One region of the Nitratireductor kimnyeongensis genome, then DNA from elsewhere that is predicted to be linked to it. Evidence: riboswitches for the same ligand, from Rfam matches in the RefSeq annotation. Region 1 holds a riboswitch; each other region holds the start of a gene.
What was found. Region 1 has a riboswitch for cobalamin ahead of KW403_RS02210 (TonB-dependent receptor plug domain-containing protein). Riboswitches for the same ligand answer to the same signal wherever they lie in the genome.

Region 1 (6,461 bases):
CTGCGCAGCTGCCACATAGTCACGCGTCTTGATGTCCATCACCAGCCCGCGAACGATGCGGAAAACGCCCGGGGAAGAAGCAAACACCACGGCCACGAAGATGTTGAGCTGGTTGGAGCTGATCGAGATGATGCCGAGCGGATCGGCATCGAACACGAGCCCCACATAGGCCCAGCCACCGATGAGCAATGTCAGCGCAAGCTGGATCGCCAGTAGCTGCGGGCGGCTTCTGTAGCGCGTCCAGAAAAGCGTCACAAAAAACACGATGGGGAAGATGAAGAACACACCGGCCATCCATTGCGGAATGGGTGTTTCGCGGATGCCCGGCGTCACCAGCAGGTAAAAAAGCAGGATAACGGGAAAGGCGAGCACCAGATTGGCCAGGAAGGACAGGAAACTGTCGATCCGCCCGCCATAATAGCCAGCCGGCAGGCCTAGCGTGGTGCCCACCATCAGCGCGAAGAGCGTTGCCGCAGGCGCGATGATGAGAACGATCTGGCTGCCGTAGACCATGCGCGAAAACACGTCGCGCGCCAGCCGGTCGCCGCCGAACAGAAAGGCCTGGCCGCTTTCCGGTTCAATACCGCCTGGAAGTACATTCTTCATGATCGGAAACTGCGCCAGCGGGTCGAAAGGCGCGACCGTACCGGCGAAGATTGCCGTGAACAGCCAGAAAAAGCAGATCATCACACCGGCAACGCCGACGCCTGAATCGAACAGCTGCCCATAGAGGCCGAGCCGCTCACGAAAGCGCAGGCTGAAGAACAGGATGATGGCCAGCACGATCCACACCGGCCAGAAGCGCGCCAGCACGCCGAAGATGATGCCGAAAATGCCAAGAGTTTCCACCTGCATCGCGTGTCCTCTCTATTGCACGCGGATGCGCGGGTTGAGATAGGCATAGCCCACATCCGAAATGAGCTGCGTGGACAGGACGACGAAGACCGACACCAGAGAACAGCCTAAAAGCAGGTCGATGTCGTTGTTGCTGGCCGCCTCCACCAGCGTGAAGCCAAACCCTTGATAGCGGAACATCACCTCGACGATGACAACGCCCGTCAAAAGCCAGGGAAACTGCAGCATGATGACAGTGAAGGGGGCGATCAGCGCATTGCGGAGCGCATGCTTCATCACCACGGCGCGAAAGCCCAGCCCCTTGAGGCGGGCGGTGCGGATATATTGCTGCGTCATGACCTCCACCATGGAGGCACGTGTCATGCGCGCTATATAGCCGATGCCGTAAATCGCCATCGTCATCACTGGCAGGGTGAAATTGTAGAAGGAAATGCCCTGTCGCGTGGCTGTCGCGGCAGAGCCGTTCAACCAGCCAAGCCATGAAGCGAAGATGACCGCGAAGATCACGCCGGACACATATTCCGGGGTCGCCGTGGTCGCGATCGAGGCGACGGAGAGCGTTCGGTCCGTTCGCGTCCCCTCCCGCATCCCCGCAAGGACGCCGATGAGAAGTGCCACGGGAACCATGACCACCATGACCCAGAACATCAGGATCCCGGTGGCGCCAAGTGCGGGGAAAAGCTTTTTTGCTACAGGAACCTTGAACTTGGTCGAGCAGCCGAAATCTCCCTGCAGAATGCCACCGTAATAAGGTTCTGCGGGTTCATCGCAATAGGAAAACCGTGGAGAAGATACTCCGGTTTCCGGATCGATGTTAGGCTGCTTCTGAACCACGCCCAGCCACTGGCCATAGCGCATAAAAAAGTTCTGGCGGTAGCCGTTCTTTTGTAGCCAACTCTCCAGTTCCTCGGCAGAGGAGCGCATGTCGAGCTGGCTGATCGCGAGCTTTTTGAGGTTGGGCTCCAGATTGACCAGAAAGAAAACAACAAGTGTCAGGCACAGCATCGTCAATGCCATCACGCCCAGACGTCTTACGATAAACCCAAGCACAGTGTCCCCTTCCCCCGTTTGCGGAGGTTGTTGTTCATCGCCTGCGCAAAAGGGGGCCCTCCTGGCCCCCCTTTTTTTGTTCAGTCTCAGCCCTCGTCGAGCCAGACCTTTTCCAGATCGATCTCAAACGTCTGGTGCATGCCGTGATTTTTCACGGCCTCCACGGAATGGTTGTAGAGCTTGCGCCAATAGGGCTGAAGGATGATGCCCGAACCCTGGATGATCTCCTCGATTTTCTTCATCACCTCGCGGCGATTGTCGGGATCGGGAATGGCCAGCGCCTCCTCGATCAGCTTGTCGAGCTCCGGGTTGGAATAGGCCGATTCGTTCCACGCCTCGCCGGTGCGATAGGCGAGTGCCACCACCTGAATGCCCAGCGGGCGCATATTCCAGTTGGTCATGGAGAAGGGATACTTCGTCCAGTCGTTCCAGAAGGTGGAGCCCGGCAGCACCGTACGCTTCACCTTGAAGCCGGCCTCGCGCAACTGGGCGGCGATGGCGTCGCCCGTGTTCTTGTGCCAGTCCTCGTCCACGGTGATGAGCTCGTGCTCATGGTCCATCTGGCCGGCCTCTTCCATGAGCGCCTTCGCCTCGTCCAGATTGCGCTCGAGCTTCGGCAACTCCGCATATTCGGGATGGATCGGGCAGACATGGTGGTTCTCGGCCACCTCGCCGGCATTGTTGTAGCCAAGCGCCAGCACGGTCGTGTTGTCGACGGCGCGCTGCAGCGCCCGGCGCACCTTCTCGTCATCATAGGGCGCATTGTCGACATTGGTGCGCGCCACGATGGTTGTCGCCGTGGTGACCTCTGATTTCACCAGGCCGAGTGAATCCAGAATGTCGACGAAATCGGCGGTGGTCTCGTAGTTCGTGTGGATTTCTCCGGATTCAAAGGCGCTGACGGTCGCAGACGGATCCGTGCCGTAGTCGATGAACTCGATACCATCGAGATAGGCTTCGCCACCCCACCATTTGCCGTCTTCACGTTTTTTGAGCTCCACTCGGTTGCCCACTTCATAGGATACGAGCTCAAAGGGACCGGTGCCGATGGGGTTGGCAACGAAATCGCGACCAGTTTCATCGAAACTCGGGTGTACGATAAGAGCCGGATAATCCGACATACCGGGGATTATCGAGATGTCGGGCGCCGAAAGATTCAGCTTCACCGTCATATCGTCGACCTTTTCGATGGCGCCTTCACGCGCCTTTTTGGTCTCGGGATCGATCAGCGACGCCATACGGGCCGGCATCGAGTTGCCCTCCACTGTCTGATCGCACCAACGGTTGAAGTTGTAGATTACATCGTCGGCGGTGAAGGCGTCGCCGTTGTTCCAGGTCACACCCGGCCGCACATGGAGGATGTACTCGGTCGCATCCTCATTGACTTCCCAGCTCTCGAGAAGCTTGCCTTCAAAGGTAAACTCGCGGGTGTACTTCACCAACGGCTCGAGCGTCTGACGCATGGCGTTGGCAATCTCCGACCAGTCGGCCGTGCGTGGATCTTTCGGATCCTTGATGAACATAGCGACACGCAGCGTGCCACCCTTCTTGGGCTCCTGGGCCAGGGCATGTGTTGGCGCTGCAAGGCCAAGCATTCCATAAGCGGCTACCGTTGACGCGCCTAGCGCGCTTGCAAGCGCGAGAAATTCACGCCGATCCACCCGACCGGCACGCGCCTCCTCGGCCATGGCAGCAACACCGGCTGGCACTTTCTCGCCATTGCTCTTGAAAAATGACATCGACGCACTCCCATTCATGGACATAGGCATTTTTGAATATTGGTTCGTGTTAGCATTTCTTATCCGCCCCCTTATGTCAAAATCCGAGGAGCGATGCGGTCATGATTTTGCAGATTTTTCGACAGATACAATGACGGATTTGCGACAATCTCGCCGCAAAAGTTACATGGGCAGGCGCTTCTACAACAAGTTTGGAACCGCGTTTGCTGAAAACGCTCACGTGCCGCATTGGTTCCTGCAAATCAAATCGGGTGTCGCGATTGACGCTAAATTCTGCCCTTGATAAGCGGTTATTGTTCGCTTGAGGTGCTTTGGCGGGTGTTCATCTGCCGGAGAAAAGGGAACACGGAACGGTCGTTTTGATGAACCGCAGCCGTGGCTGCTCCCGCAACTGTGAGCGCTGAGGCTCCTCGAATGCCACTGGGCGCAAGTCCCGGGAAGGCGAGGAAGCCGACGAAGCGCGAGCCAGGAAACCTGCCTCAGGCCGTCACCGACCGGATGCGGGACGCTTCCGGGGCTGTGTTTCTCGCAGTGGTGACGATAGTCATCGCTGGCGGGGAGACTGAACTTAAGCGTCTGTCGCTCTCCAGCAAACCTGAAAATCTGGTCCTGGAGCACACGCATGCTTTCAAACAGACACCGAAACTCCATCCTGGCCGGAACAGCCGGCCTGCTGCTCGGCTTCTCCGCGCTGACCACGCAGGCTGAGGATTTCGAGCTAGACACTCTGGTCATCACCCCCAGCCGCACGCCAACGGAGGCAGCGAAAGTGGGCTCCACGGTGGAAATCATCGAGCGCAAGGAAATCGAGGAGCAGTCCCTGCCGCTGGTTCAGGATTATCTTAATCAATTGCCTGGTCTCAATCTCTCCCCGAATGGCGGTCCGGGCAACACCACCACGCTGATCATGCGCGGCCTCCGCGGGCAGTATGTAAAGACCCTCTTCGAGGGCATCGAAATTTCGGAGGTTACGGGCCCGACCGTGCAATCCGCCTACGGTCATATCCTCTCCGGCAGTATCGGTCGGATCGAGGTTTTGAAAGGCCCACAGAGCACGCTCTATGGCTCCGATGCGATGGCCGGCGTGGTCAATCTCTCGACACTTGGCGGCATTCCGCAGGGCATCGAACACGGCATTCATGTCGAAGGCGGGTCGCGCAAAACCGGCTTTGGCAACTACACGCTGACGGGCGGTTTCGACCGCGGCGAGTTTGGCCTTTCTCTATCTGGCTTCACCACCGATGGCTTTTCAATGGCATCATCCGGTGTTGAAGATGATGGGTACACCAATCTGACCGGGACATTCAGCGGCCGATACGAGATCAGCGACGATCTAGCCGTTTTCGCCAGCGGGCTTTTGTTGAATGGTTCAACGGAGACGGATGATGGGTATCCCATCGCTGACAGCCCGGCGAATAGCACGTTTCGACAGGCTGCCGGGCGGGTTGGTGCCGAATTCTCTCTGTTTGACGGTCAATTGAACAACACGGTTTCGGCGCAGATATCCGATACTGCCCGCGAAAGCACCAGCGGCTTCGGTTCCACCTCAACCTTTGACGGATTGCGCTACAAGCTGGATTATCTCGGTTCTCTGGAAATCTCTCCCGAATTGACGCTGAACTTCGGCGCTGATTGGGAGCGTCAGACCGCCCTTACCGCAAGTGTCGATAAAAGCGTTTCGATGGGTGGCGGCTGGATCGACGCGATCTACAGCCCGTTTGACGCGCTGACTTTGACAGCGGGCCTCCGACACGACGAACACAGCACCTTCGGCGGACACACATCCTGGCGCACCACCGGGTCCTATGAATTTGCCAGCACCGGAACACGTTTCCACTCGTCGGTCGGAACGGGCTATCGCGCGCCGAGCCTCTATGAGCTCTACGCACCGTTCTATGGCAATATCGACCTGAAGCCTGAATCCAGCATCGGCTTTGACATTGGTGTCGAACAGCGTTTTCTGGATGACAGGCTCGTCGCCGACCTCACCTTCTTCATGATCGATGTCGATAACTTTATTGGCTACGATCCCGTTACCTTCCAGAACATCCAGACGGACGGCGTGGTGAAAACGCGCGGCGTTGAGGCGTCTTTTGCCATTGCGGCGACCGACTGGCTCGACCTGCATGGCGCTTACACCTACACGAAAGCAACACAGACTGACGGACTGCGGGAAGTCCGAATCCCGAAGCACGACATCGCCCTCGGCGCCACGATCCGTCCGGCCGAACGCTGGGAAATCGGAGCGACAGCGAAAATCGCTCTCGATACGGTGGACGGTTATGTCGACGGCCCGCGCTCGGAGCTTAATGATTACGTTCTTCTGAACGCGAAAATCGCCTACAAACCGAACAAAAACACGGAGCTCTATCTGCGAGGCGAAAACCTGCTCGATCAGAACTACGAAGTCGTTCAGGGTTACGGCACACCCGGCTTCGGCGTCTTCGCCGGATTCCGTGCAAAGTTCGCTCCCTGATGCTGAAGCGCCGGAAACGTCTCCCCCGCCTTTCCGGCCTCGTACTTTTGGTCGGCGCACTGCTTGTCGTGCCGGTCTCCGCCTCGCCAAAACGTGTCATGTCGCTCAATCTGTGCACTGACCAGCTTGCCATGACATTGGCAGAACCGGATCAGCTTGTTTCTGTCTCCTTCCTTGCGCGCGAGCCGAGCCTTTCCATGCTGCATGAGAAAGCGCAAAGATACCCGGTCAATCACGGGCTTGCAGAAGAAGTGTTTCTGGAAAATCCCGACCTGATCGTCACCGGCACTTACTCATTGCACAACACCACCGCGATGCTGAAACGTCTCGGCTTTCATGTC
Region 2 (6,461 bases), on a different replicon from region 1:
CGGAAACGGCGTCCGAGCGGGGTTTCGGGCACGATGCCGAAGCCGACTTCATTGGAAACGAGAACCGTGGTTCCCTTTCTCGCGGCAAGGACTGCAAGCAGTCTCTCGGCGGCAGGTTGCAGCTCGTGGTTGTTCAGCATGAGATTGCTGAGCCACAGGGTCAGGCAATCAACGAGCACCGTCTCGCGGGCCGGCAGTTTTTCAAGCACATCCGGCAGGTCGAGCGGGGCGTCGTGCGTCTGCCACGCCACCGCCCCCTCGCGCCGCGCACGGTGCATGGCGATGCGCTCGCGCATCTCGTCATCGAAGGCCTGCGCCGTGGCGATGTAATGCCAGGGCGCTGGTGCGGCCTCGATCAGCCTCTCGGCATGACGGCTCTTGCCGGAGCGCGCGCCGCCCAGAACGAAATGAAGCGATCGCATCGCTATTTCGCCGGCTCAGCCGACAAGATGCCCGGCAAGGAAGGTCACGCCAACGCCAAGGATGGCGGCACCGGCAAGCCGAGGCTGCGTGGCCTCGACAGCCCAGCCGCGCGACCGGACCAGAAAATAGGCGCCAAGCGCGATGGCGCTCTGGATTGCAGCGAGGCCGGCGAGATAGGCGATCAGCGGTGTCTCCTCGCTGCCGACGATGGCCTCGCCGAAGGCATAGCCATGAAACACGCCGACCACCAGAAACATCGCGAAAACGAGCATGTGGTTTTCCACCGCCCGGCCGCGCGCCAGCAGCCAGCCGCCGGCAAGAACGCTTGCCGCGATGATGATTTCCGCCGCCGGCAGATCGAGCAGCATCAGGTGCAGACCGACGCCGATCAGCGAACCGGCGACGAAGAGAAGCGGCGCGAAAAGGCTCATGCCGGCTACAGCGGCAATGAGGCCGGCAGCGACGATAAAGGCCAGATGATCGAGCCCGATCACGGGATGCGCCAGACCCGAAACCAGTCCCTCATAGAGGGTCGTGGGCGTTTGCCCGTCCATGGCGTGATGGGCCTGAGCGCTGGTTGCGAAGAGCGTTGAAAAAACGAATGCGGAAAAAATGCGTGCGATACGCGCGGTCATGTCCGGTCCTTTCCCCTCCACCCGAGGGATACGGTGTTTCTTTCATGCTGTCGGCAGGTTTCCTGGCTCACGGGTCGCAGCGTTTTCCAGCCTTCCCAAGGCAAAAAGCCTCAGTGGCGATCAGGAAAATGCTCACCGCTTACAGTTGCGGGGGCAGCCATGGCCTTGGCGCTTGAGCGCCGCACTATGTTCCCTCTGGTCCGCTTGCGCGGAACCGTCAGCGGCTCGACCATACAGGAGTCGTCTCTCCCGGCAAACGCTTTCTTCACGCATTGACAGACGTGCCGGGCGAGCCATAAATGCGTGGCAGACGGTCCTTCTTCCGCAAAGAAGAGGGCTAAGAGGGAATGCGGTGCGGGCCTTGCCCAATGCCGCAGCTGTCCCCGCAACTGTAAGCGGAGAGCGCACCTGACACGCCACTGGGGCAACGCCCTGGGAAGGCTGGAGAGCGCAGCGACCCGTGAGCCAGGAAACCTGCCGTCTGAAAATGAAATCCTGACCGCCTGGCGGGTGTCCCGGGCAAGGAGTGTGCATTGTGATTGCCGATTGCGCCTCTGCGCGCCTTCTCTCTGCCATTCATGGCGACCTTGCCCGAACGCGGCCTGAAAGGGCTGGCGTCTCCCTCGCCCGCATCCCCGCATTCACCACACTCCCTCTGAAGGATATCCCATGACCACGAGCTTCAATCGTGTGCCCTGCACCGTCGTGACCGGCTTTCTCGGTGCCGGCAAGACAACACTCATCCGCAATGTGCTGGAAAACACCAAGGGCAAGCGGCTTGCCATCATCGTCAACGAGTTCGGCGATGCGGGCGTCGATGGCGAGGTGCTGAAAAACTGCGGGCTCGACAATTGCCCCGAGGAAAACGTGCTGGAACTGGCCAATGGCTGCATCTGCTGCACCGTGGCTGATGACTTTGTGCCCGCCCTCGACCAGATCCTCGCCCGCGAGCCGAAGGTGGATCACATCCTGATCGAGACCTCGGGCCTGGCGTTGCCCAAGCCGCTGGTGCAGGCCTTCCAGTGGCCAGCGATCAAGAACCGCGTCACCGTCGATGGGGTCATCGCCGTGGTGGACGGGCCGGCACTTGCCGACGGTCAGGTGGCGAGCGACATGGATGCGCTCGCCGCGCAGCGCGCCGCCGATGATTCGCTCGACCATGACGATCCGGTGGAAGAAGTGTTTGACGATCAGGTGGCCTGCGCCGATCTGATCGTCTTGTCCAAGAGCGACCTTCTGGACGCGGAAGGCAACGAGCGCGCCCGCGCCCGCATCGAAGACCATCTGTCGCGCAATGTGCAGATCGTGCCGAGCGCCCATGGCAAGGTGGATCCGGCCCTGCTGCTGGGCCTCGGTCTCGCCGTCGAAGACGATATCGAGAATCGCAAGACGCATCACGACGATGCGCATGACCACGAGCATGACGATTTCGACACGTTCATTGTCGATCTGCCGCCGGTGCTGCGCCCCGAAGATCTGGAGGCGCGTGTCAACGCGGCGGTGGGAACCGGCGAGGTTCTGCGCCTCAAGGGATTTGCCCATGTGAAGGGCAAGCCCATGCGCCTGCAGGTGCAGGCTGTGGGTCCGCGCGTCTCGCACCACTATGACCGCCCGTGGAAGGCCGGCGAAGCCGCCGAAACGCGGCTCGTCGTAATCGGTCTCAAGGGCATTGACCGCGCGCGCATCGAAAGCCTTCTGACGGCCTGACCCGATGCACATTCTCGCCACCACCACCGCCTCACTCGACGACCTGATCGAACCTGTCGATCTGCAACAGTCGCCGGCGGACATGGTGGCGCTGTCCTTCACCGACAGCGATCTGGCGGGGATCGCCTCCGCGTGGCAGACAGATCGCGAGGCTCTGCCCTCGCTGCGCCTAGCTGCCTTGCGTGATCTCAGACACCCCATGTCGGTTGATCTGTGGATCGACAACACGGCAGCGCACGCCCGCACCATTCTGGTGCGGGTGCTGGGCGGCTATGAGTGGTGGCGCTATGGCTGCGACCGGCTGGCGGAGCTTGCGCGAGACAAGGGCATCGCGCTGGCACTGTTACCCGGCGAATGCCATCAGGACGACCCGCGCCTTGCCGAGCGTTCCACCATTTCGGCTGAAGCGCGCGCGGCGCTGCTTGCCTGCTTCCGTGAGGGCGGACCGGACAATATGCGCGCGCTGACCATGCAGATGGCGCGCCTTGCGGGGCGGGAGATCGATACGCCGGAGGCCAAACCTGTCGCCAAAGCCGGCTTCTATGCGCCGGGCCATGGCATCGTGGAAGCTTCGTTTTTCTCCGCCGCGAAGCCCGGCAGGGCAATCGTCCCCATTCTCTTCTACCGCTCCATGCTGCTTGCCAGCGATGTCGCGCCCATCGACGCGCTGGTGGAGGCGCTTGAGGAACAGGGTGTTTGCGCCGTGCCGGTGTTCGTTTCCAGCCTGCGCGACCCCCTTGCCGCCGATTTCGTGCGTGACGCCGTGGAGACGTTGAAGCCTCAGGCGCTCATCACTGCGACGGCCTTTTCCAGCGGCGCGGAACCCGGCGAGAAAACGCTGTTCGACCGGTTTGGCGTGCCGGTTTTTCAGGTGGTCACAGCAACCACGCGGCGCGAGGCGTGGCAGGAAGGGCAGCGCGGTCTGGCACCCGCCGACCTTGCCATGCATGTGGTGCTGCCGGAACTCGATGGCCGGCTAATGGCGGGGGCAATTTCCTTCAAGGACGAGGCGGCGCTGGATGAAGGGCTTTCCTTCGGCGTGCAGCGTAACCGGCCAGAACCCGCGCGCATAAGGCAGGTCGCGGCGAGGATCGCCGCGCATCTGAGGCTTGCCCGAACGCCAAAACCCGAGCGCCGCATCGTCATCCTGATCCCGGATTATCCGAGCGCGCCGGGCCGAACCGGATATGCGGTGGGTCTCGACGTGCCGTCGAGCGTGCTCGCCATGCTGCACGATCTTGGCGAAGCGGGGTATGCGATTTCCGGCGTTCCGGAGACACCCCGCGCGCTCATGCAGCGCCTCGAAAAGCCTTCGGAATCGCTTTCGCTGGATGAATACCGGCGGGCCTTCGATGCGCTGCCCGAAGAAGCACGCGAGACGCTGCTCGCCACCTGGGGACCGGCCGAACACGATGCGGAGGATGGCGTCTTTCCGTTCCGCGCGGCGCGGTTTGGAAATGTCATCGTGGCGCTTGCGCCGGACCGGGGGCGCTCGGCAGACCGGCGCGTGGACTATCACGACCCGGCGCTTGCACCGCGCCATGCACTTGTCGCCTTCGGTCACTGGATGCGCGAAAAACTTGGCGCCCACGCGCTGATCCATGTGGGCGCGCATGGCACGCTGGAATGGTTGCCCGGCAAGACCGTCGCGCTGACGGAAACCTGTTTTCCCGAAATCGTGGCCGGCGCACTGCCGGTGGTCTATCCCTTCATCGTCAGCAATCCGGGCGAGGCGGCGCAGGCCAAGCGCCGCATCGGCGCGGTCACGCTTGGGCATCTGACGCCGCCGCTGGCGGGTGCCGGGCTTTCGCCCGACCAGCAGGAACTGGAGCGGCTGGTGGATGAATATGCGCAGGCCGACGGTCTGGACCGCCGCCGTCGCGACCGGCTGGCGCAGCTGATCGTGGAAACCGCCGAGCGCACCGGTCTCACCCGCGATGCGGGCGTGGAGGATACGGGCGACACGGACGCAACGCTGATTGAGATCGACGCCTGGCTCTGCGATCTGAAAGATTTTGCCATCAAGGACGGGCTGCATATCTATGGCCGAGGCAGCGGCATGGATGAAGCGCCCGAACGCCGCGCCTGCGCTGAAAGCGAAAAGCGAGCGCTTCTGGCAGCCCTCGATGGCTGGCACATCGCGCCCGGCCCCTCCGGCGCGCCGGCGCGGGGACGCACCGATGTTTTGCCGACAGGTCGCAACATCTTCACCGCCGACCCGCGCACGCTTCCCACGCCAACCGCAACCGCGCTTGGCAAAATGGCGGCGGATGAGGCCGTGCGCGGCTATTTGCAGGAGCATGGCGACTGGCCGCGCTCGCTGGTGATCGACCTGTGGGGCAGCGCCAGCCTGCGCACCGGCGGCGAGGAAATCGCGCAGGGGCTCGCACTGATGGGCTGTCGGCCGCAATGGGATCAGGCGACGGGCCGTGTGACGGGCATCGAAGTGCTGCCGCCGGCCAGCCTTGGCCGTCCGCGCATCGATGTGACGTGGCGCATTTCCGGCCTGTTCCGCGACATGTTCCCCACCCAGATTGCGCTGCTCGATACGGCGGTTGCCACCGTGGCCGCGCGCGACGAGGACGACAGCGAGAACCCGCTTGCCGCTGCCGCGCGCGTGGCCGGCAAGGCTCCGGCGCGCATTTTCGGCTCCGCTCCCGGCACCTATGGCGCGGGGCCGGAAGAAAAGCTCGCGCGCGGCAATTGGCAGGAGCGCGCCGAGCTGGGCGAAGCCTATCTCGCCGCCGGTGCCTTTGCCTTCGGCGGTGCGGAGGGCGAAGGCCGACTGGAAGACGGCGCTTTTGCACGGCAGGTGGCCGATGCCGACATGCTCATCCACACCGGCGACGATGCCGGGCGCGACATTCTCGAAGGCTCGGCGGATGTGGCCTTTATCGGCGGGTTCGCGGCGGCGGTGGAAGCGCTGGGCGGTAAGGCCGATCTTGTGGTGCTCGATACGACCGATCCGGAGCGCCCGCGCGCCCGCTCGCTGGCGCAGGCCATTGCGCGTACCGTGCGTGCCCGTGCCGTCAATCCGCGCTTCATCGAAGGGCAGTTGCGCCATGGCCCGCGTGGTGCTGCGGAACTGACGGAAACGGTGGACCGGTTGATCGGCTTCGCTGAAACCACGGATGCGGTTTCGGGCAGCCTGATCGATGCCGTGTTCGACGCCTATCTCGGCGATGATCGTGTGCGTGATTTTCTTCTGGCGGAAAATCCCGCCGCCGCGCATGCGATGGCGGAACGGTTTCACGCCGCCCGCAAACGCGGACTGTGGCACCCTCGCCGCAATTCCGTCGATGCAGACCTGGCCGCACTTCTGGCGGAGGCGACGGCATGACGATGCGGCGCGGCGCATGCCCCACACTCTCCGCCCCCATGGAAACCGGCGACGGGCTGCTCGCCCGGATTGCACCGGCCCATGGCGCGCTCACGCCCGAGAAGCTGGCGGGCATCGCCAAAGCGGCGGGTCGCCACGGCAACGGCATTCTGGAAGTGACCGCGCGCGGCAAATTGCAGATCCGCGGACTGACGGCCCAAAGCACGCCCCTGTTTGCCACGGAAATCACCGCGCTGGAGCTCGGTCCCGTCGATGGCTTTGCGGTGGAGACCGCACCGCTGGCCCCTCCTCCTCCGCTTGCGAAGCGCATCAATGCGCAGATGGCCGAGCGTGATTATGCTGCGCTGCTCGCGCCA
Region 3 (6,461 bases), 1.5 Mb from region 1:
CACGGCGGAGCAAAACCGGCGTCAGCACGTCTTGCGGAGGTCCCATCGCCACCAGCCGCCCCTGATCAAGAACGCCGAGCCGATCGCAGAACATGGAAGCAAGATTGAGATCGTGCAAGGCGGCCACCACCGTTGTCTGAAGCCCGCGCAGGAACCGTAGAAGCTGCAGTTGGTGATGAATATCAAGGTGGTTCGTCGGCTCATCCAGTATCAGGATCCGGGGCTGTTGAACCAAAGCCCGTGCGACGAGAACGCGCTGTCTTTCGCCCCCAGACAGCGTGCGGAACGCGCGATCCCGAAAGGGAGCCAACCCTAAAAGCGCGATCGCTGCGTCCAGGAGAGCATGATCATGCGGCGTGTCGGCTTCCAGAAGCTTCTTGTGTGCAGAGCGACCCATGGCCACCACGTCGCGCACCGTCAACGGGAACTCCGCCGGCATGTCCTGAAGCACCGCACCGACATTGCGCGCGACCCATTCCGTGGGTTTGCGCCAGACGTCTTTCCCATCCACGTATACCCTGCCTGTTGCAGGTTTGTTGATGCGGTAAATGGTTCGCAACAGGCTTGATTTTCCCGCCCCGTTAGGTCCGATGAGACCAACCATCTCGCCTTCGCCAACATGGATCGACACATTGTCGACCAGCGTGTCGCTGCCGGCTCTCACCGTGACGGAGCGCATATCGAGTGTGCAAGGTCGAACACTCATCGCGCACCGCCCAGCCCGCGCGCGTCGCGCCGCAGAAGCCAGATGAAAAAGGGCCCGCCTACGAGGGCCGTGACGATGCCGACGGGCAATTCCAGCGGAGCGATCACCGTGCGGGCGACGAGATCGGCCCCTATGGCGAAGCTCGCGCCCAGAAGCGCAACTGCCGGCAAGGAGCGTCGATGATCCGCACCGACAAGAAAACGCACGATGTGCGGCATGATGAGGCCGACAAAGCCGATCACCCCGGCCACCGCCACGGTGATGCCGGTGAGTGCTGCCGCGAGCACGAACATGGTCTGGCGAAAGCGCTGGACATCGAGCCCAAGCGCCACTGCGCTCTCGTCACCCGCCATCAGCAGGTTGAGCCGCCGGGCCTGGACAAGCATCACGCCAAGCCCGAGCGCAAGGGCGGCAAGCGGGACGGGAATGAGTTTCCACTGTGCGGTGCCGAAACCGCCCAGCGTCCAGAACAGCACGCGGGAGGCAAGCTGAGGATCGGGGGACGTCAGCACGATCAGGCTTGTCAGTGCACTCAGGATTGCGCTCATCGCCACACCGGCCAGCACAAGCCGCGTCGGTGTCATGTGTCCGCCGGTTCGCGCGACCCAGAACACAGCGAAAAGCGTAACAAGTCCGCCCAGAAAGGCCGAAATGTGAAGTGTGAAAACACCGAAGCCCAAAAGTCCCCAACGCATCACCACCACCGCACCTGTCGCCGCACCGGACGAAACACCCAGAATGCTCGGACCCGCGAGCGGATTGCGGACAATGGACTGGATCGTCATGCCGGTAACCCCCAGGCTTGCGCCCACCAGAGCTGCAAGCACCACGCGCGGCATGCGGGTTTGGATAATGATCGTCTCGTGTACCGTACGCCAGTATGGGTCCACCAGATTATCGCCGAGAGCCAGATTTGCCAGAATGGCAATGGCCGTCCCGCCGGGAATATGCACCGAACCGAGCATCAACCCGGCGACGGCCACGCTCACAAGCAGCGCCGCCATCAGGAGAATGACCAGAGCGTAACCCGAAGCCCGGCCACCCAACGAGCGTGCGCCGGGCATGGGCCGGCTCTTCACCCGTTGGACGGGCGGCGCTGACTGAAGGACAGCCAACAAGGCTTCATGGCTGTCCGGATCGTTCTGTTTCGGAACAGGTGCATGCATGTTTCGGTTCCGCCCGGCCTGTTATTCGCCCATTCGGCCGGGGTGGAAGGCACGCGCCAGTTTCTCCACGGCGTCAATGGAACTGGGCCCCGGCTGTCCCCAGACGGAATCGATCGTGACAAACCTTTCGCCGGCAATGCCCGGCACGCCCTTCACGGACGGGTTGGTTTTCAGGATCTCGATCCGCCCCTTGCCGAGTTCACCCGCCGGATCTCCCACCACCTGCCCCCCAGCGGTTCCGGAGTAATAGACCACGATGTATTCCGGCATACGCTCGGCAATCTGTTCCCACGAAACTTGCCCATAACGGTTTGCCACTTCGCCAAAGATGTTTTCACCACCGGCCCGTGACACCACGTGCGACAGCATGGTGTTGCCGAGAACAGCACGGGGCGCCGATTCGCCACCGTTGAAGATGAACACCGGCATGGGCTCTACGCCTTCGAGCTTCTCTTCCACGGAGGAAAGGCGCTCCGTGATGTCGGCGATCAGCGCTTCGCCGCGCTCCCGAACGCCGAATATGGCCGCCATGGATCGGATCTCGTCATAGAGTTCATCAAAACCGAACTTTCCGAGATTGCAGCCTTCGGTGTTGAGCCGCGTTTTCATGCCCAGATCGTGCAACTGATCGCGCGTGTGCCGGCTCTCGCTGAACCCATCGGGATAGCCGGCATAAACAAAGTCAGCCTCCACCTCGATCAGCTGCTCCGTGGTGGCGACGAGCGGCGAGAGCACCGGAACCTGGTTATAGGCTTCCTCATATTGCGGGCTGATCTTCAGGTTTGCCATGTAGGAAGTGCCTGCCATGCGCTCCTCAAGCCCAAGGGCAAGCATCAGCTCCGTTGCATTGTTGCTGAGCGTCACGGCCCGCGCCGGTGGTGCCGCATAGACTGTTGTGACCCCGCAATTCTCATCCGTATAGGGAAAGCCGGCTTCGTCTGCGAACGCAGATGTCGAAATGATGAAAAGGCCTGCGGCAGCAATCGCGCAGAAGCCAGCAAATCGGTTCATGAAGAAACTCCTTGGAAAGCCGGCTCATAGGCGGCGTTGTCGGAATGGGGTGTAGAAGGGGATTGCCCTCCCAGATACGGGAGAACCTCCTTGGCAAAGAGTTCCATCCCCTGGAGCGCTACATCGTTGTTGATCAGGCCGTTGGCGCTGAAAAGGCAGCGTATGCTCTGCGATCCCGTGCGCGCGGAAAGCGCACACAATTGCGCATGGCAATCCTCAGGCGTTCCCGCGATGGTGAAATCGGCCAACATCACAGCGCGGCTGCGTGGCTCAGGCGGCTTGAGCCCGCGTGACGCGGCTCGTTCGGTGCGGCGCGCGTTCAGCTTTTCGAGCAGCGTGTCGACCCGGTCGTTGGCCTCCGCACGCGTCGGCGCGACCACCACGTATCGCGAAAGCGAGGAGGTTTCGAGGGTTGCGCGCGATGCGCCATGCCGTTTTAGAGCAGCGTGCAGCACGGGCAATTGCCGCGCCTCGTTCGGCTCGAGGCTGAGAAGCAGCGGAAAGCCGTTTCGCGCGGCGATGTCGACAGTTCCTTCCGATACGCCGGCAACATAGATGGGCGGATGCGGCTTCTGCACCGGTGGCGGCCCCACTGCGACGTTGGAGAATGTCCATGGGCCGCTATCGGCGGAGCAATGTGGTTTTGTCCACGCCTCAATCATGATTCTCAGCGCTTCGCTGAAACGCAAATGCGCCTCGTCACGGGCTATCTCCAGCGCGTTGAACGTCGAGGGTTCCGTGCCACGACCGATTCCAACATCCACGCGTCCGCCGCTTTGAAAATCGAGCTGTGCGATCTGCTCTGCCAGCAGGAGCGGGTGATAGAGTGGCAGGACGAGGATCGACGTGCCGAACCGCAAACGCTCTGTTCGCGCCAGAATATCCGCCCCCAGCATTAGCGTGGATGGATAGGGCAGCGTCTTGCGGGCAAAGTGGAACTCGTTGAACCAGATTCCGCCAAATCCAAGCGCATCGGCTCCTTCCACAAGGCGCATCAGCGCCTTATGATCGCCCAGCGTCCCTTCCCGGGCGAATCCAGCCAGATCAACGCGCATTCAAGCCACCCCCAGACACCAATTCACAAGATCGGGGATCACTTATATGAAATGGTATAACATATCGAGTCAAATCGAACGCGACATGGCGTTTCATCGCCGGCAAAGCCGTGCCTGCATGCATGCTGGTCCTCCTGCCGGCGCACCTCGTCCGGCGTTCATGGTCAATGCATGAGGCAGGTCTCCTGGCTCGCGGCTCGGACGTTCCCTCCGCCTTCCCGGCTCGCGCCAGTGGCATTGGAAAGAACTTGCCGCTTACAGTTGCGAGGGCAGCCCCGGAATTGATCCCCCAAGGGAGGTCGCACCGGGTTCCCTTTTCATCCGCAGGATGCGGAACCGCATGCATGAGCGACACTAAAGGCGAAGCGCGCGCTGCGCAACACGCTCAAACGTCGGGAGGATGCGGTTATCCCGCCATGGCTTGACAGCAAGGACACGCAGACACGCGCAAGCTGGTTGGGCTGATAGCCAAGCTGACGTGCGCTTTCCTGAACGCGATTGCGCACATCCTCGCTGCCGGAGTCATACCCGCGCAGAACCCTGCCAGCGGCGGTTCATACACCTGCCTGCCTCGCTACTTCAGCGGTCGCAATCTTGCGGCTTTCACCCTGTGTCACAGCGACCCTCCGGGCCCTCTACTTCGCACAGCCGCCGCGCCGGCATACCAACTCTTTCGTCAATCAGTTCCTGCATGCAGGAATGAGCGTTTGGGATATGTCGATCCTCGAAACCGCATCCCGTATGCGGTTGATCACCTCGCGTCCCACGAGCGGCAACTCATGCACGTGCGACGTGATCAGCCAGATGGACGTTTCAATGCGCTCGGCGAGCGGGCGGAAGACGACTCTGGGGTCCTGGGGCGCAACGAGGGCCAGACTGGAGATGATCGAGACGCCAAAACCGGCACTCACCATGGCGCAGGCGGCTTCCAGCATTTGAACCTCGGCAACCTCACGTGGACTGATCCCGATTGCGTGAAAGGCTTCATAGATTGCCGGGTAGGACATGTCGCTTCGCCCAAGTGCGATGAACGGGTCGTCGCACAGATCCCGCAGTGAAATTACCTGTTTACTGGCCAGAGAATGATCTGCCGGAAGCGCACAGATCATGGGCAACTGCGCGAAGGGTTCGCAGTGAAGCATGCTGTGGGTTGCGGGAACTAGCGAAAGGCCGAAATCGGCGGATCGCGTGAGCATCACATCCGCAATGCTGGGCGAGGTGCGCGTCAGAAGGGTAACCTTCAATCCCGTGTCACGGCCCAGCATGTCGGCCACGACACGCGGTATGAGCTGAAGGCCTATGGCCGGGAATCCGACAATCGTAAGCTGGCCCCGGTCGAATTCGCGAATCTCCCGAGCAGCCTTGTGTACCCGCAGAACGCCCGCCTCGAGCTTGGCCGTTTCCGTGTAGAGCACACGAGCCTCCGGTGTCGGGACAAGACGGCCGGTGTCGCGATTGAACAGCTGAATCTCGCAGGAATCCTCAAATAATTTCAGTAGCTTGCTGACGGCCGGCTGGCTGACATGCAGCGCCTCGGCAGCTTTTGTTACCGAACCGCTCGTCATGAATGCATTGAAGGTTTCAATCTGTCGGACATTGGTTTTGCGCATAGCAACAACATAACCTTTTGGAATATCAAGGGCAAATAATATGATTTGAAATTCAGATAATGTCTCCTTTGAATAGGCGCGCCACCGCACAAAAACAAAGGGGAAGACAATGAATAGGATTTGGCGATCGCTGGCGCATGGGATGCTGGCTGCGAGTTGCTCGGTCTTGGCCCCCGGGGCTGCACTGGCGCAGGAGAAGACGCTGACCGTCGGGGGGTATGGAGGGTCTTTCGAAACACTGATGAAGGAACTCATCATCCCTGAATTCGAAAGCCGACATGAGGTCAAGATCCAGTTCGTGCCAGGAAACTCCACGGAGAACCTTGCACGACTCCAAGCGCAGAAGGGCAATCAGGAGCTGGATGTTGTCATTCTTGACGACGGTCCGATGTATCAGGCCGACGCTCTCGGCTTCTGCGCGCCCATGGCATCTTCGACACCCGGAGATGACATTTATGACATCGCGAAGCTTGGGCCCAATTCGATCGGGATCGGCTTTGTGGCCACCGGCTTCACCTACAACACGGACTGGTTTGAACGCGAAGGTTGGGAGCCGCCGTCAAGCTGGATGGACCTGGCGGACGAGAAATACAGCCAGATCCTGTCCGTCCCGCCGATCTCGAACACATATGGCCTGCACACGCTTGTGATGATGGCGCGCCTGAATGGTGGCGGAGAGAAAGAGATCGATCCCGGCTTCAGCACCATGGCGGAAAAGGTCGCGCCCAACATCCTGGTGTTCGAGCCTTCATCCGGCAAGATGTCCGAGCTCTTCCAATCGGAGGAAATCGCCCTGTCGATCTGGGGTTCGGGCCGGACAAAGTCCCTTGCCGACACAGGCTTTCCGGCAAAGTTCGCTTATCCCAAGGAGGGCGCTGTCGCTCTTATGCTGGCTGCATGCCCGGTGGTCGAA

Region 2: another riboswitch for cobalamin. It lies ahead of cobW (cobalamin biosynthesis protein CobW); the one in region 1 lies ahead of KW403_RS02210 (TonB-dependent receptor plug domain-containing protein).
Region 3: another riboswitch for cobalamin. It lies ahead of KW403_RS09500 (LLM class flavin-dependent oxidoreductase); the one in region 1 lies ahead of KW403_RS02210 (TonB-dependent receptor plug domain-containing protein).

Annotation. Positions count from the first base shown of each region.
Region 1 covers NZ_CP078143.1:474,606-481,066, forward strand. Annotated here, with positions in the region: gene KW403_RS02195 (ABC transporter permease) at 1-855, opposite strand, end outside; gene KW403_RS02200 (ABC transporter permease) at 868-1,905, opposite strand; gene KW403_RS02205 (ABC transporter substrate-binding protein) at 1,992-3,644, opposite strand; cobalamin riboswitch at 3,932-4,140, shown strand; gene KW403_RS02210 (TonB-dependent receptor plug domain-containing protein) at 4,267-6,120, shown strand; gene KW403_RS02215 (ABC transporter substrate-binding protein) at 6,120-6,461, shown strand, end outside.
Region 2 covers NZ_CP078144.1:80,330-86,790, forward strand. Annotated here, with positions in the region: gene cobU (bifunctional adenosylcobinamide kinase/adenosylcobinamide-phosphate guanylyltransferase) at 1-422, opposite strand, end outside; gene KW403_RS18445 (HupE/UreJ family protein) at 438-1,058, opposite strand; cobalamin riboswitch at 1,094-1,292, opposite strand; cobalamin riboswitch at 1,353-1,554, shown strand; gene cobW (cobalamin biosynthesis protein CobW) at 1,728-2,765, shown strand; gene cobN (cobaltochelatase subunit CobN) at 2,770-6,105, shown strand; gene cobG (precorrin-3B synthase) at 6,102-6,461, shown strand, end outside.
Region 3 covers NZ_CP078143.1:1,994,834-2,001,294, reverse strand. Annotated here, with positions in the region: gene KW403_RS09515 (ABC transporter ATP-binding protein) at 1-706, opposite strand, end outside; gene KW403_RS09510 (FecCD family ABC transporter permease) at 703-1,872, opposite strand; gene KW403_RS09505 (ABC transporter substrate-binding protein) at 1,894-2,883, opposite strand; gene KW403_RS09500 (LLM class flavin-dependent oxidoreductase) at 2,880-3,938, opposite strand; cobalamin riboswitch at 4,097-4,294, opposite strand; gene KW403_RS09495 (LysR substrate-binding domain-containing protein) at 4,619-5,548, opposite strand; gene KW403_RS09490 (ABC transporter substrate-binding protein) at 5,658-6,461, shown strand, end outside.